DNA from 2 places in the Desulfitobacterium dehalogenans ATCC 51507 genome. Region 2 is predicted to be linked to the other one. Evidence: a T-box and tRNA genes for the amino acid it is inferred to sense, from the RefSeq annotation. Region 2 holds a T-box; the other holds one or more tRNA genes.

Region 1 (3,408 bases), 1.0 Mb from region 2:
GTTCTTTAATGAACTTCTTCGAGCATAGAACCTGCATGCGCGCCCAATGGGAAATCCGCATCCTTGCCCAAAGAATGCTGGAGCTAGTCCGGGAAGTGGCTCCCAATGTCTTTGGCCAAGCCGGACCCACCTGCGTTACCCAAGGGATCTGCCACGAAGGGGCCATGAGCTGTGGCCGGATTAAGGCGCTGAAGAAGCAAAAAGGAAAGGATGACCCTAATCTATGACCGACGAAATCGTATACGGCCGCAATGCCGTTTGGGAACTTCTCCAATCGGGCAAGCCTGTCAACAAGCTCCTTTTCCAATCGGAAGGTACGACTGGCCGCTTCCAGGACATGGTCAGCCATGCCCGGGCCCAGAAGATTCCCTTTCAATTCGTGGATAAAGCAGCCCTTGACCGTTTGACCGAAAAAGCCAAGCATCAGGGAGTCTTAGCCTACGTTGCCCCGCGGGAATATGCCGAAGTGGACGATATCCTCGCTCTGGCCGGAGAAAAAGGCGAGGATCCTTTTATCCTCGTCTTGGATGAAGTGGAAGATCCTCATAATCTAGGCGCCCTCATTCGGACAGCCGATGCTGCAGGTGTCCATGGGGTGATTATCCCAAAGCGGCGCAGTGTTTCCCTGACCGCCACTGTAGCTAAGACCTCAGCCGGTGCTGTGGAGCATGTCCTGGTAGCCCGGGTAGGGAATCTGGTTCAGACCCTGAAGGATCTCCAAAAGGCGGGGTGCTGGATCTCTGGGGCTGAAGCGGGAGGAACGGAAGTCTATGGCTCCGACCTTACAGGAGCACGGGTCATCGTCATAGGAAGTGAGGGTAAGGGATTGAGCCGGCTGATCAAAGAGACCTGTGACGAGATCGTCAGCCTCCCCATGAGAGGACAGATCAATTCATTAAATGCCAGTGTGGCGGGTTCTATTCTAATGTACGAGGTTCTTCGTCAGCGGAGGGGAAATAAAAAACATTAAAAACTTGCCTAAAAAATAGGGTAACCGGGTCCTATAATGCGAAGACCCGGGTCCAAAAGCCCAAACTCGGCTTGTAGAGTGCATGAGACGACAGAACCTCTAAAACTTCGCCTTGACGCTTCCGTTTTTTCCAAGGTATAATGAGTATGTTCTTGCGGACAAGAGCGATAATCCATTACAACATCTTCATCACCATGATACGGGAGGGATCGCTTTGACACTTAACGCCCAACTCGAAGTGTTGGAAGAGTGCGACACGAATGAAGTCATAGTGGATGAAGAAGTCGTAGAGCTGGCCAAAAACGGTGATGCCGAAGCACAGGAATACTTAATTAATAAGTACAAGAACTTTGTCAGAGCAAAAGCAAGATCATACTTCCTTATTGGAGCAGATCGTGAAGATATTATCCAAGAAGGGATGATTGGGCTCTACAAAGCGATTCGAGATTTCCGTGGTGATAAGCTCTCCTCGTTCCGAGCCTTTGCTGAGCTGTGTATTACAAGGCAGATTATTACAGCCATTAAGACAGCTACCCGGCAAAAGCATATCCCTTTGAATTCCTACGTGTCCTTAAATAAACCTATCTATGACGAAGACTCGGATAGAACCTTGCTGGATGTGATCTCCGGAACAAGAATAACCGACCCCGAGGAATTGATCATCAGTCAGGAAGAATTCGATGATATCGAAGAAAAGATGGGTGAGATCTTGAGTTCCTTGGAGTGGAAAGTCCTGATGGCTTACCTCGAAGGCAAATCCTATCAAGAGATTGCAGTAGACCTACATAGGCATGTGAAATCCATTGACAATGCTCTCCAAAGAGTAAAAAGAAAGCTTGAGCGTTACCTGGAACGTCGTGATGGATAAGCTATGCTTTGCTATGACCGGTGTTTGACTAGGATATTAAGTTAATAAAAAGAAAGAGTATCATGTTACCGGCTTGATGAAGTCGGTTTTTCATTTTGTGGTCTAGCCATTAGCTGCAGATTTCTTTTATAAAAAAGGGTGTATTTTTTTAGCTTTTGGTATATAATGAATGAGTGACTTGGGTAGGTGGCCGAGTGGTTAAAGGCGGCAGACTGTAAATCTGTTCCGAAAGGTACGGTGGTTCGAATCCATTCCTGCCCACCATTATCAAAATTCGGGATCCTGTGGATCTGGAATAAATTGAAACCATCTGAGAGGAAATGAAGTTCGAATCGTGAACTTCGTGCCTCGAATCTCGATTGACGTCGCGGGATGGAGCAGCGGTAGCTCGTCGGGCTCATAACCCGAAGGTCGTCGGTTCAAATCCGGCTCCCGCAACCAAGGACAAAAAACCGCATGGCTAATAGCTTTGCGGTTTTTCTATATTACATACTGAATTTTTCAAATTCTTGACATGGTAAATTACATGTGATAATGTATTATGAGCATGGATTGAATGCGGATTTTTAGTTGTGCCCAGGGAGGTGTTCGTGAATGCGTGTTGGCATTACTTTAGCTTGTACCGAATGTAAAAACCGGAATTATGCTTCCATAAAAAATAAGAAAAATAACCCAGATCGTTTGGAAGTTAAAAAGTATTGTAAGTTTTGCAAGTCCCACACAGCTCACAAAGAAACCAAGTAATTCATAGCTTGGCGTTTGGGCAAAATTTCTTTGCGTATTTGCCAAAAAGTCTGTACGCCGGGCTGCGTTGTCAGTAATGGTAGCTCAGAGTCTTGTAAGGATGTGATTGGATGGGCGCAGTTAAGAAGCAAACGAATGCTCCTACAAAAGAAAAGTCGACAGAGTACTTTAAGGGAGTATGGAGTGAACTTAAAAAAGTACACTGGCCGGACCGCAAACAGCTTTTGACTTATACAGGAGTAGTTCTCGTCGCTGTAGCTATTGTATCTGTCATGCTATGGATTGTCGACAGCGGATTAAGTATTTTAATAACCAAGATTCTCGGATAGGTACTCAAACAGGTTGCCCTGAAAGTACGGCAAGTTAGTTTGGGGCCTTGTATTGGAGGTTCCTGTTCGAAATATGACTAAGAACTGGTATGTTATTCACACTTATTCCGGTTATGAGAATAAGGTGAAGACCAATCTTGAAAAGCGCGTAGAATCCATGAATATGGAAGATAAAATCTTCCGTGTTCTTGTTCCCATGGAAGATGAGATTGAAATCAAAAATGGGAAGAAGAAGGTCGCCAAGCGTAAAGTTTTCCCGGGCTATGTTCTGGTGGAAATGGATATGACGGACGATTCATGGTATGTGGTGCGCAATACTCCGGGTGTGACAGGTTTTGTCGGCACCGGGGCAAAGCCCATCCCTTTGCTGGATCATGAAGTACAAGCTATTTTAAAGCAAATGGGCGTGGAAGAAGTCCGCACACGTGTGGATTATACCGTGGGCCAAAACGTACGTGTAACATCAGGTCCTTTTAAGGATTTCATCGCTTCTGTTC
Region 2 (3,408 bases):
CGCCAGAAAAGCTGATATGGTTGCCAAATGTCTGGAAGGTCCCATTACATCCCAGATCACTGCATCGGCTATACAACTGCATGGCGGCGAGATCTCCGTTGTGCTTGATGAAGGGGCGGCTTCGAAATTATTGCACACTGATCATTACCGCCATGTAGAAAGCATTAAGCGTCAATATGGACTGTAAAGCCTTAATTTTTAAAAGAACTCTTCTCTCTCATCGGTTGTATAAAAAAGTTGCTTCATTTCTTTATCGTTGATTGAATCTCTGTATGCCAGGAGCCGCTTCCTGGCATTTTCTCTATCTATACAAGCCCTCTCCTTCAAAACCGCTAATTTCTCAGGTATCCCGCGATCGGCAACCCTATTTTTGACCTCAGCAAACAGTGCATGGTTCCCACATAAAAATTTCCCTTCCTCCAGAACCTTTGCCGCGATCATGGATTCAAATCCTTCAAATGCCAATTGTCTCTCCACTACGGAAAGATCTTTGATAACATAATCTATTTCTTCTTTATAACTGGGATGTTTAAGTAAATAAAACTTCCACTCATAGATGGTAGAATCAATATCTTTAATAATTTCTTCAGACAAATCTTTATAAATAATTACAATATCGAGATCTGACCCCTTGACCATTTTCCCTGTAGAAAATTCAGGTCTTGGTTCAAGATGGGCCATATCATATGCCACATCCCCCGAAATAATAAAACATGTTTTTTCCTGAATACTTTGAGAGTCCTGTTGGGATGCTATGATTTTTTCCATGATATCCTTCGCAACTTCAAATTTATTTTTACTGATCTTCTTGATGGATTGATGGATATGGTCCGCCTTTGCATGAGCTTCCTCAGACTGTTCCTTCAAACTGACAACCGTATAGTTATAAAATTCTCTGATTATGGAGGGGGAAAGCCGGGCAAAACCTTCCACATGTTTATCCAGCCTTAGATACCTTGTTCCAATCGTGCTTAAAATAATATCGGCACACTGATTACACTCCTCCCAGAGATCAAAAATAGTTATCGCGGTTTTTTCATGGATTTCTTTGCCTGTTAGAGGTCCATGAACTTCAAGCAAACGAATAAGATTCTCCATTCTCAAAATCCTTTCAGCCATATTTTAATAAGGATTTTCCTTAATGATCCCCATTTTATTTTATGCTTTTTATCCTCTAATGTAAGGCCTTCCCTCTCCGTTTTTCAATGTTATTCCTATTTGCACTCCATAAATTTCCTGATTATTTGTCCTGAAATCGGGCAAATTAGAATTACTGGTTCAAGCCTCAAAAATCTAAACTACAAAACATCTTGGGAGGTAATCAATCATGGCAAAGTACAATTTACCAGTAGACAAAAACACGGTAGCATCTCAATTCAATGTTAACTTAGGTCCAGAGGCCACTTCCCGTCAAAATGGTTCCGTCGGAGGAGAAATGGTTCGCCGTACATTTGAAAGTTTTGGTAAAAGATAATCATTGTTGCATATAAAAGTTAACATTTAAGTTTTACATTTGTTAAAAAGAGCCTTGTTACATGAAACAGCCCTGTTCTATTAGAACAGAGCTGTTTTTTATTATATAAGTTTTTTATCCACTTTTATCTCCTTGCCCAGCTGTTTGTGCAAATCAAAATTATTACTGATTAACCCTTGACAATTTCCCCTTGCTTTACTACAATATATCCTAATTTAATATCTGCATAACAAAGACTTGCAGGACTTCCTGCATTTCGGAGTATAAGAGCAAAAGCTGTGATAAGAATAAGTAGTAACCTGTACCGCAAACAGAAAGTTGCCGGATGATGAGAGGCGCTTGGCAGGCTGGTTATGAATACCTCTTTGAGCTTCACACCGAACGTTTTTAGTAGGCTGTGACGGTTTCCTGCACACGTTATAGTGCTAGAGTATCACCCATATTTATGGCGTACTCGAAAAGGCGGACAATGCGAGTTGTTCGTAAATGTAAGGTGGTAACACGGGAGCACACTCTCGTCCTTCTGGAAATGAAGGGCGGGAGTTTTTTTATTTCCCAATCTTATAGACCTTGCTTGTATTAAATAATATTTTAATCTTCAAGGAGAGTCAGCCAATGAAAACTGTAGAAGAACAATTTCGGATCATCACCAAAGGGGTCAGTATGCTGGTCAATGAGGAAGAGCTGAAAAACAAACTGGCGGAGTCCCTCAAAAACAACCGTCCCTTAATCATCAAACTGGGGCTCGACCCAAGCGCACCGGATATTCACCTGGGTCATGCCGTGGTACTGCGCAAAATCAAACAGATGCAGGACCTTGGTCACGAAGCCGTGATCATTATCGGTGATTTTACCGGAAAGATCGGCGACCCATCCGGCAAAGCGAAAGGCCGCAATGCCCTATCTGATGAACAAGTAAAGGAAAATGCCAAGACCTATTTCGAGCAGATTTTCAAAGTACTGGACAAGAAGAAAACCACAGTCCGCTATAATAGCGAATGGCTTAGTCAACTGAATTTTGAGGATGTTCTTAAGCTTGCTGCCACAACCACAGTGGCCAGAATGATGGAACGGGATGATTTCCAAAAGCGGTTCAGCAATAATGTCCCTATCGGCATCCATGAATTCTTCTATCCTTTAATGCAGGCCTACGATTCGGTGGCTCTGAAAGCAGATATGGAGCTGGGGGGCACGGACCAGACCTTTAACATCCTGATGGGCAGAACTCTGCAGAAAGCCATGGGACAGCCTCAACAGATCGCCATGTTTATGCCCCTTCTGGAAGGATTGGACGGCGTGGAGAAAATGAGCAAGAGCCTCGGGAACTATATCGGGGTCTATGAGCCCGCCCAAGTGATGTTCAAAAAAGTCATGGAAGTTCCCGATGAATTAATTCTGAAATACTTTGAGCTGGCAACGGATGAACACCCGGACCGCATCGAAGCTTTCCGAAGAGAGCTGGCTCAGGGCAAAAATCCTCGTGATGTCAAATATGCTTTAGCGGAGATCATTACCCGGCTGTATCATACTGAGCAGGAGGTTATCCAGGCCAAGGCATTCTATGATGCTGCCTTCAGCAAAAAGGCTATTCCCGATCAGCTCCCTGAGCTTGGAGTGAAGGCCCAAAGCCGGCTGATTGAGCTTATCCCCCTGCTTGTACAAAAGGGTTTTGCCACCAGCAACGGAGAATTCAGACGCTTGGTTCAGCAAGGGGGAGTACAGCTTAATCAGGAGAAGATTGAGGATTTGGATAGAGTTCTAGCCGACGGCGATGTCTTAAAAATCGGTAAAAAACGCTTTGTCAAAATTGTGTATGACATGATTCAACCCGCTGATAATCCGGCATTTCACAAGTAACCTCCAGATTCATTCCTTCCAGTACCCTGGTCACCTGTTTGCGCTTATCGACCACATAAGCCCCTTCCCCATGTTTT

What was found. The T-box of region 2 lies ahead of tyrS (tyrosine--tRNA ligase). A T-box ahead of a tRNA ligase gene usually reads a tRNA of that ligase, here a tRNA-Tyr.
Region 1: it has a tRNA-Tyr gene. The T-box ahead of tyrS (tyrosine--tRNA ligase) is inferred to sense a tRNA for this amino acid. The anticodon was not compared.

Annotation. Positions count from the first base shown of each region.
Region 1 covers NC_018017.1:419,078-422,485, forward strand. Annotated here, with positions in the region: gene thyX (FAD-dependent thymidylate synthase) at 1-227, shown strand, start outside; gene rlmB (23S rRNA (guanosine(2251)-2'-O)-methyltransferase RlmB) at 224-970, shown strand; gene sigH (RNA polymerase sporulation sigma factor SigH) at 1,185-1,838, shown strand; tRNA gene DESDE_RS01980 (tRNA-Tyr) at 2,019-2,102, shown strand; tRNA gene DESDE_RS01985 (tRNA-Met) at 2,205-2,279, shown strand; gene rpmG (50S ribosomal protein L33) at 2,433-2,582, shown strand; gene secE (preprotein translocase subunit SecE) at 2,693-2,911, shown strand; gene nusG (transcription termination/antitermination protein NusG) at 2,985-3,408, shown strand, end outside.
Region 2 covers NC_018017.1:1,446,357-1,449,764, reverse strand. Annotated here, with positions in the region: gene nagB (glucosamine-6-phosphate deaminase) at 1-187, shown strand, start outside; gene DESDE_RS07020 (nucleotidyltransferase domain-containing protein) at 199-1,119, opposite strand; gene DESDE_RS07015 (small, acid-soluble spore protein, alpha/beta type) at 1,328-1,474, shown strand; T-box leader at 1,744-2,000, shown strand; gene tyrS (tyrosine--tRNA ligase) at 2,090-3,331, shown strand; gene DESDE_RS07005 (TroA family protein) at 3,276-3,408, opposite strand, start outside.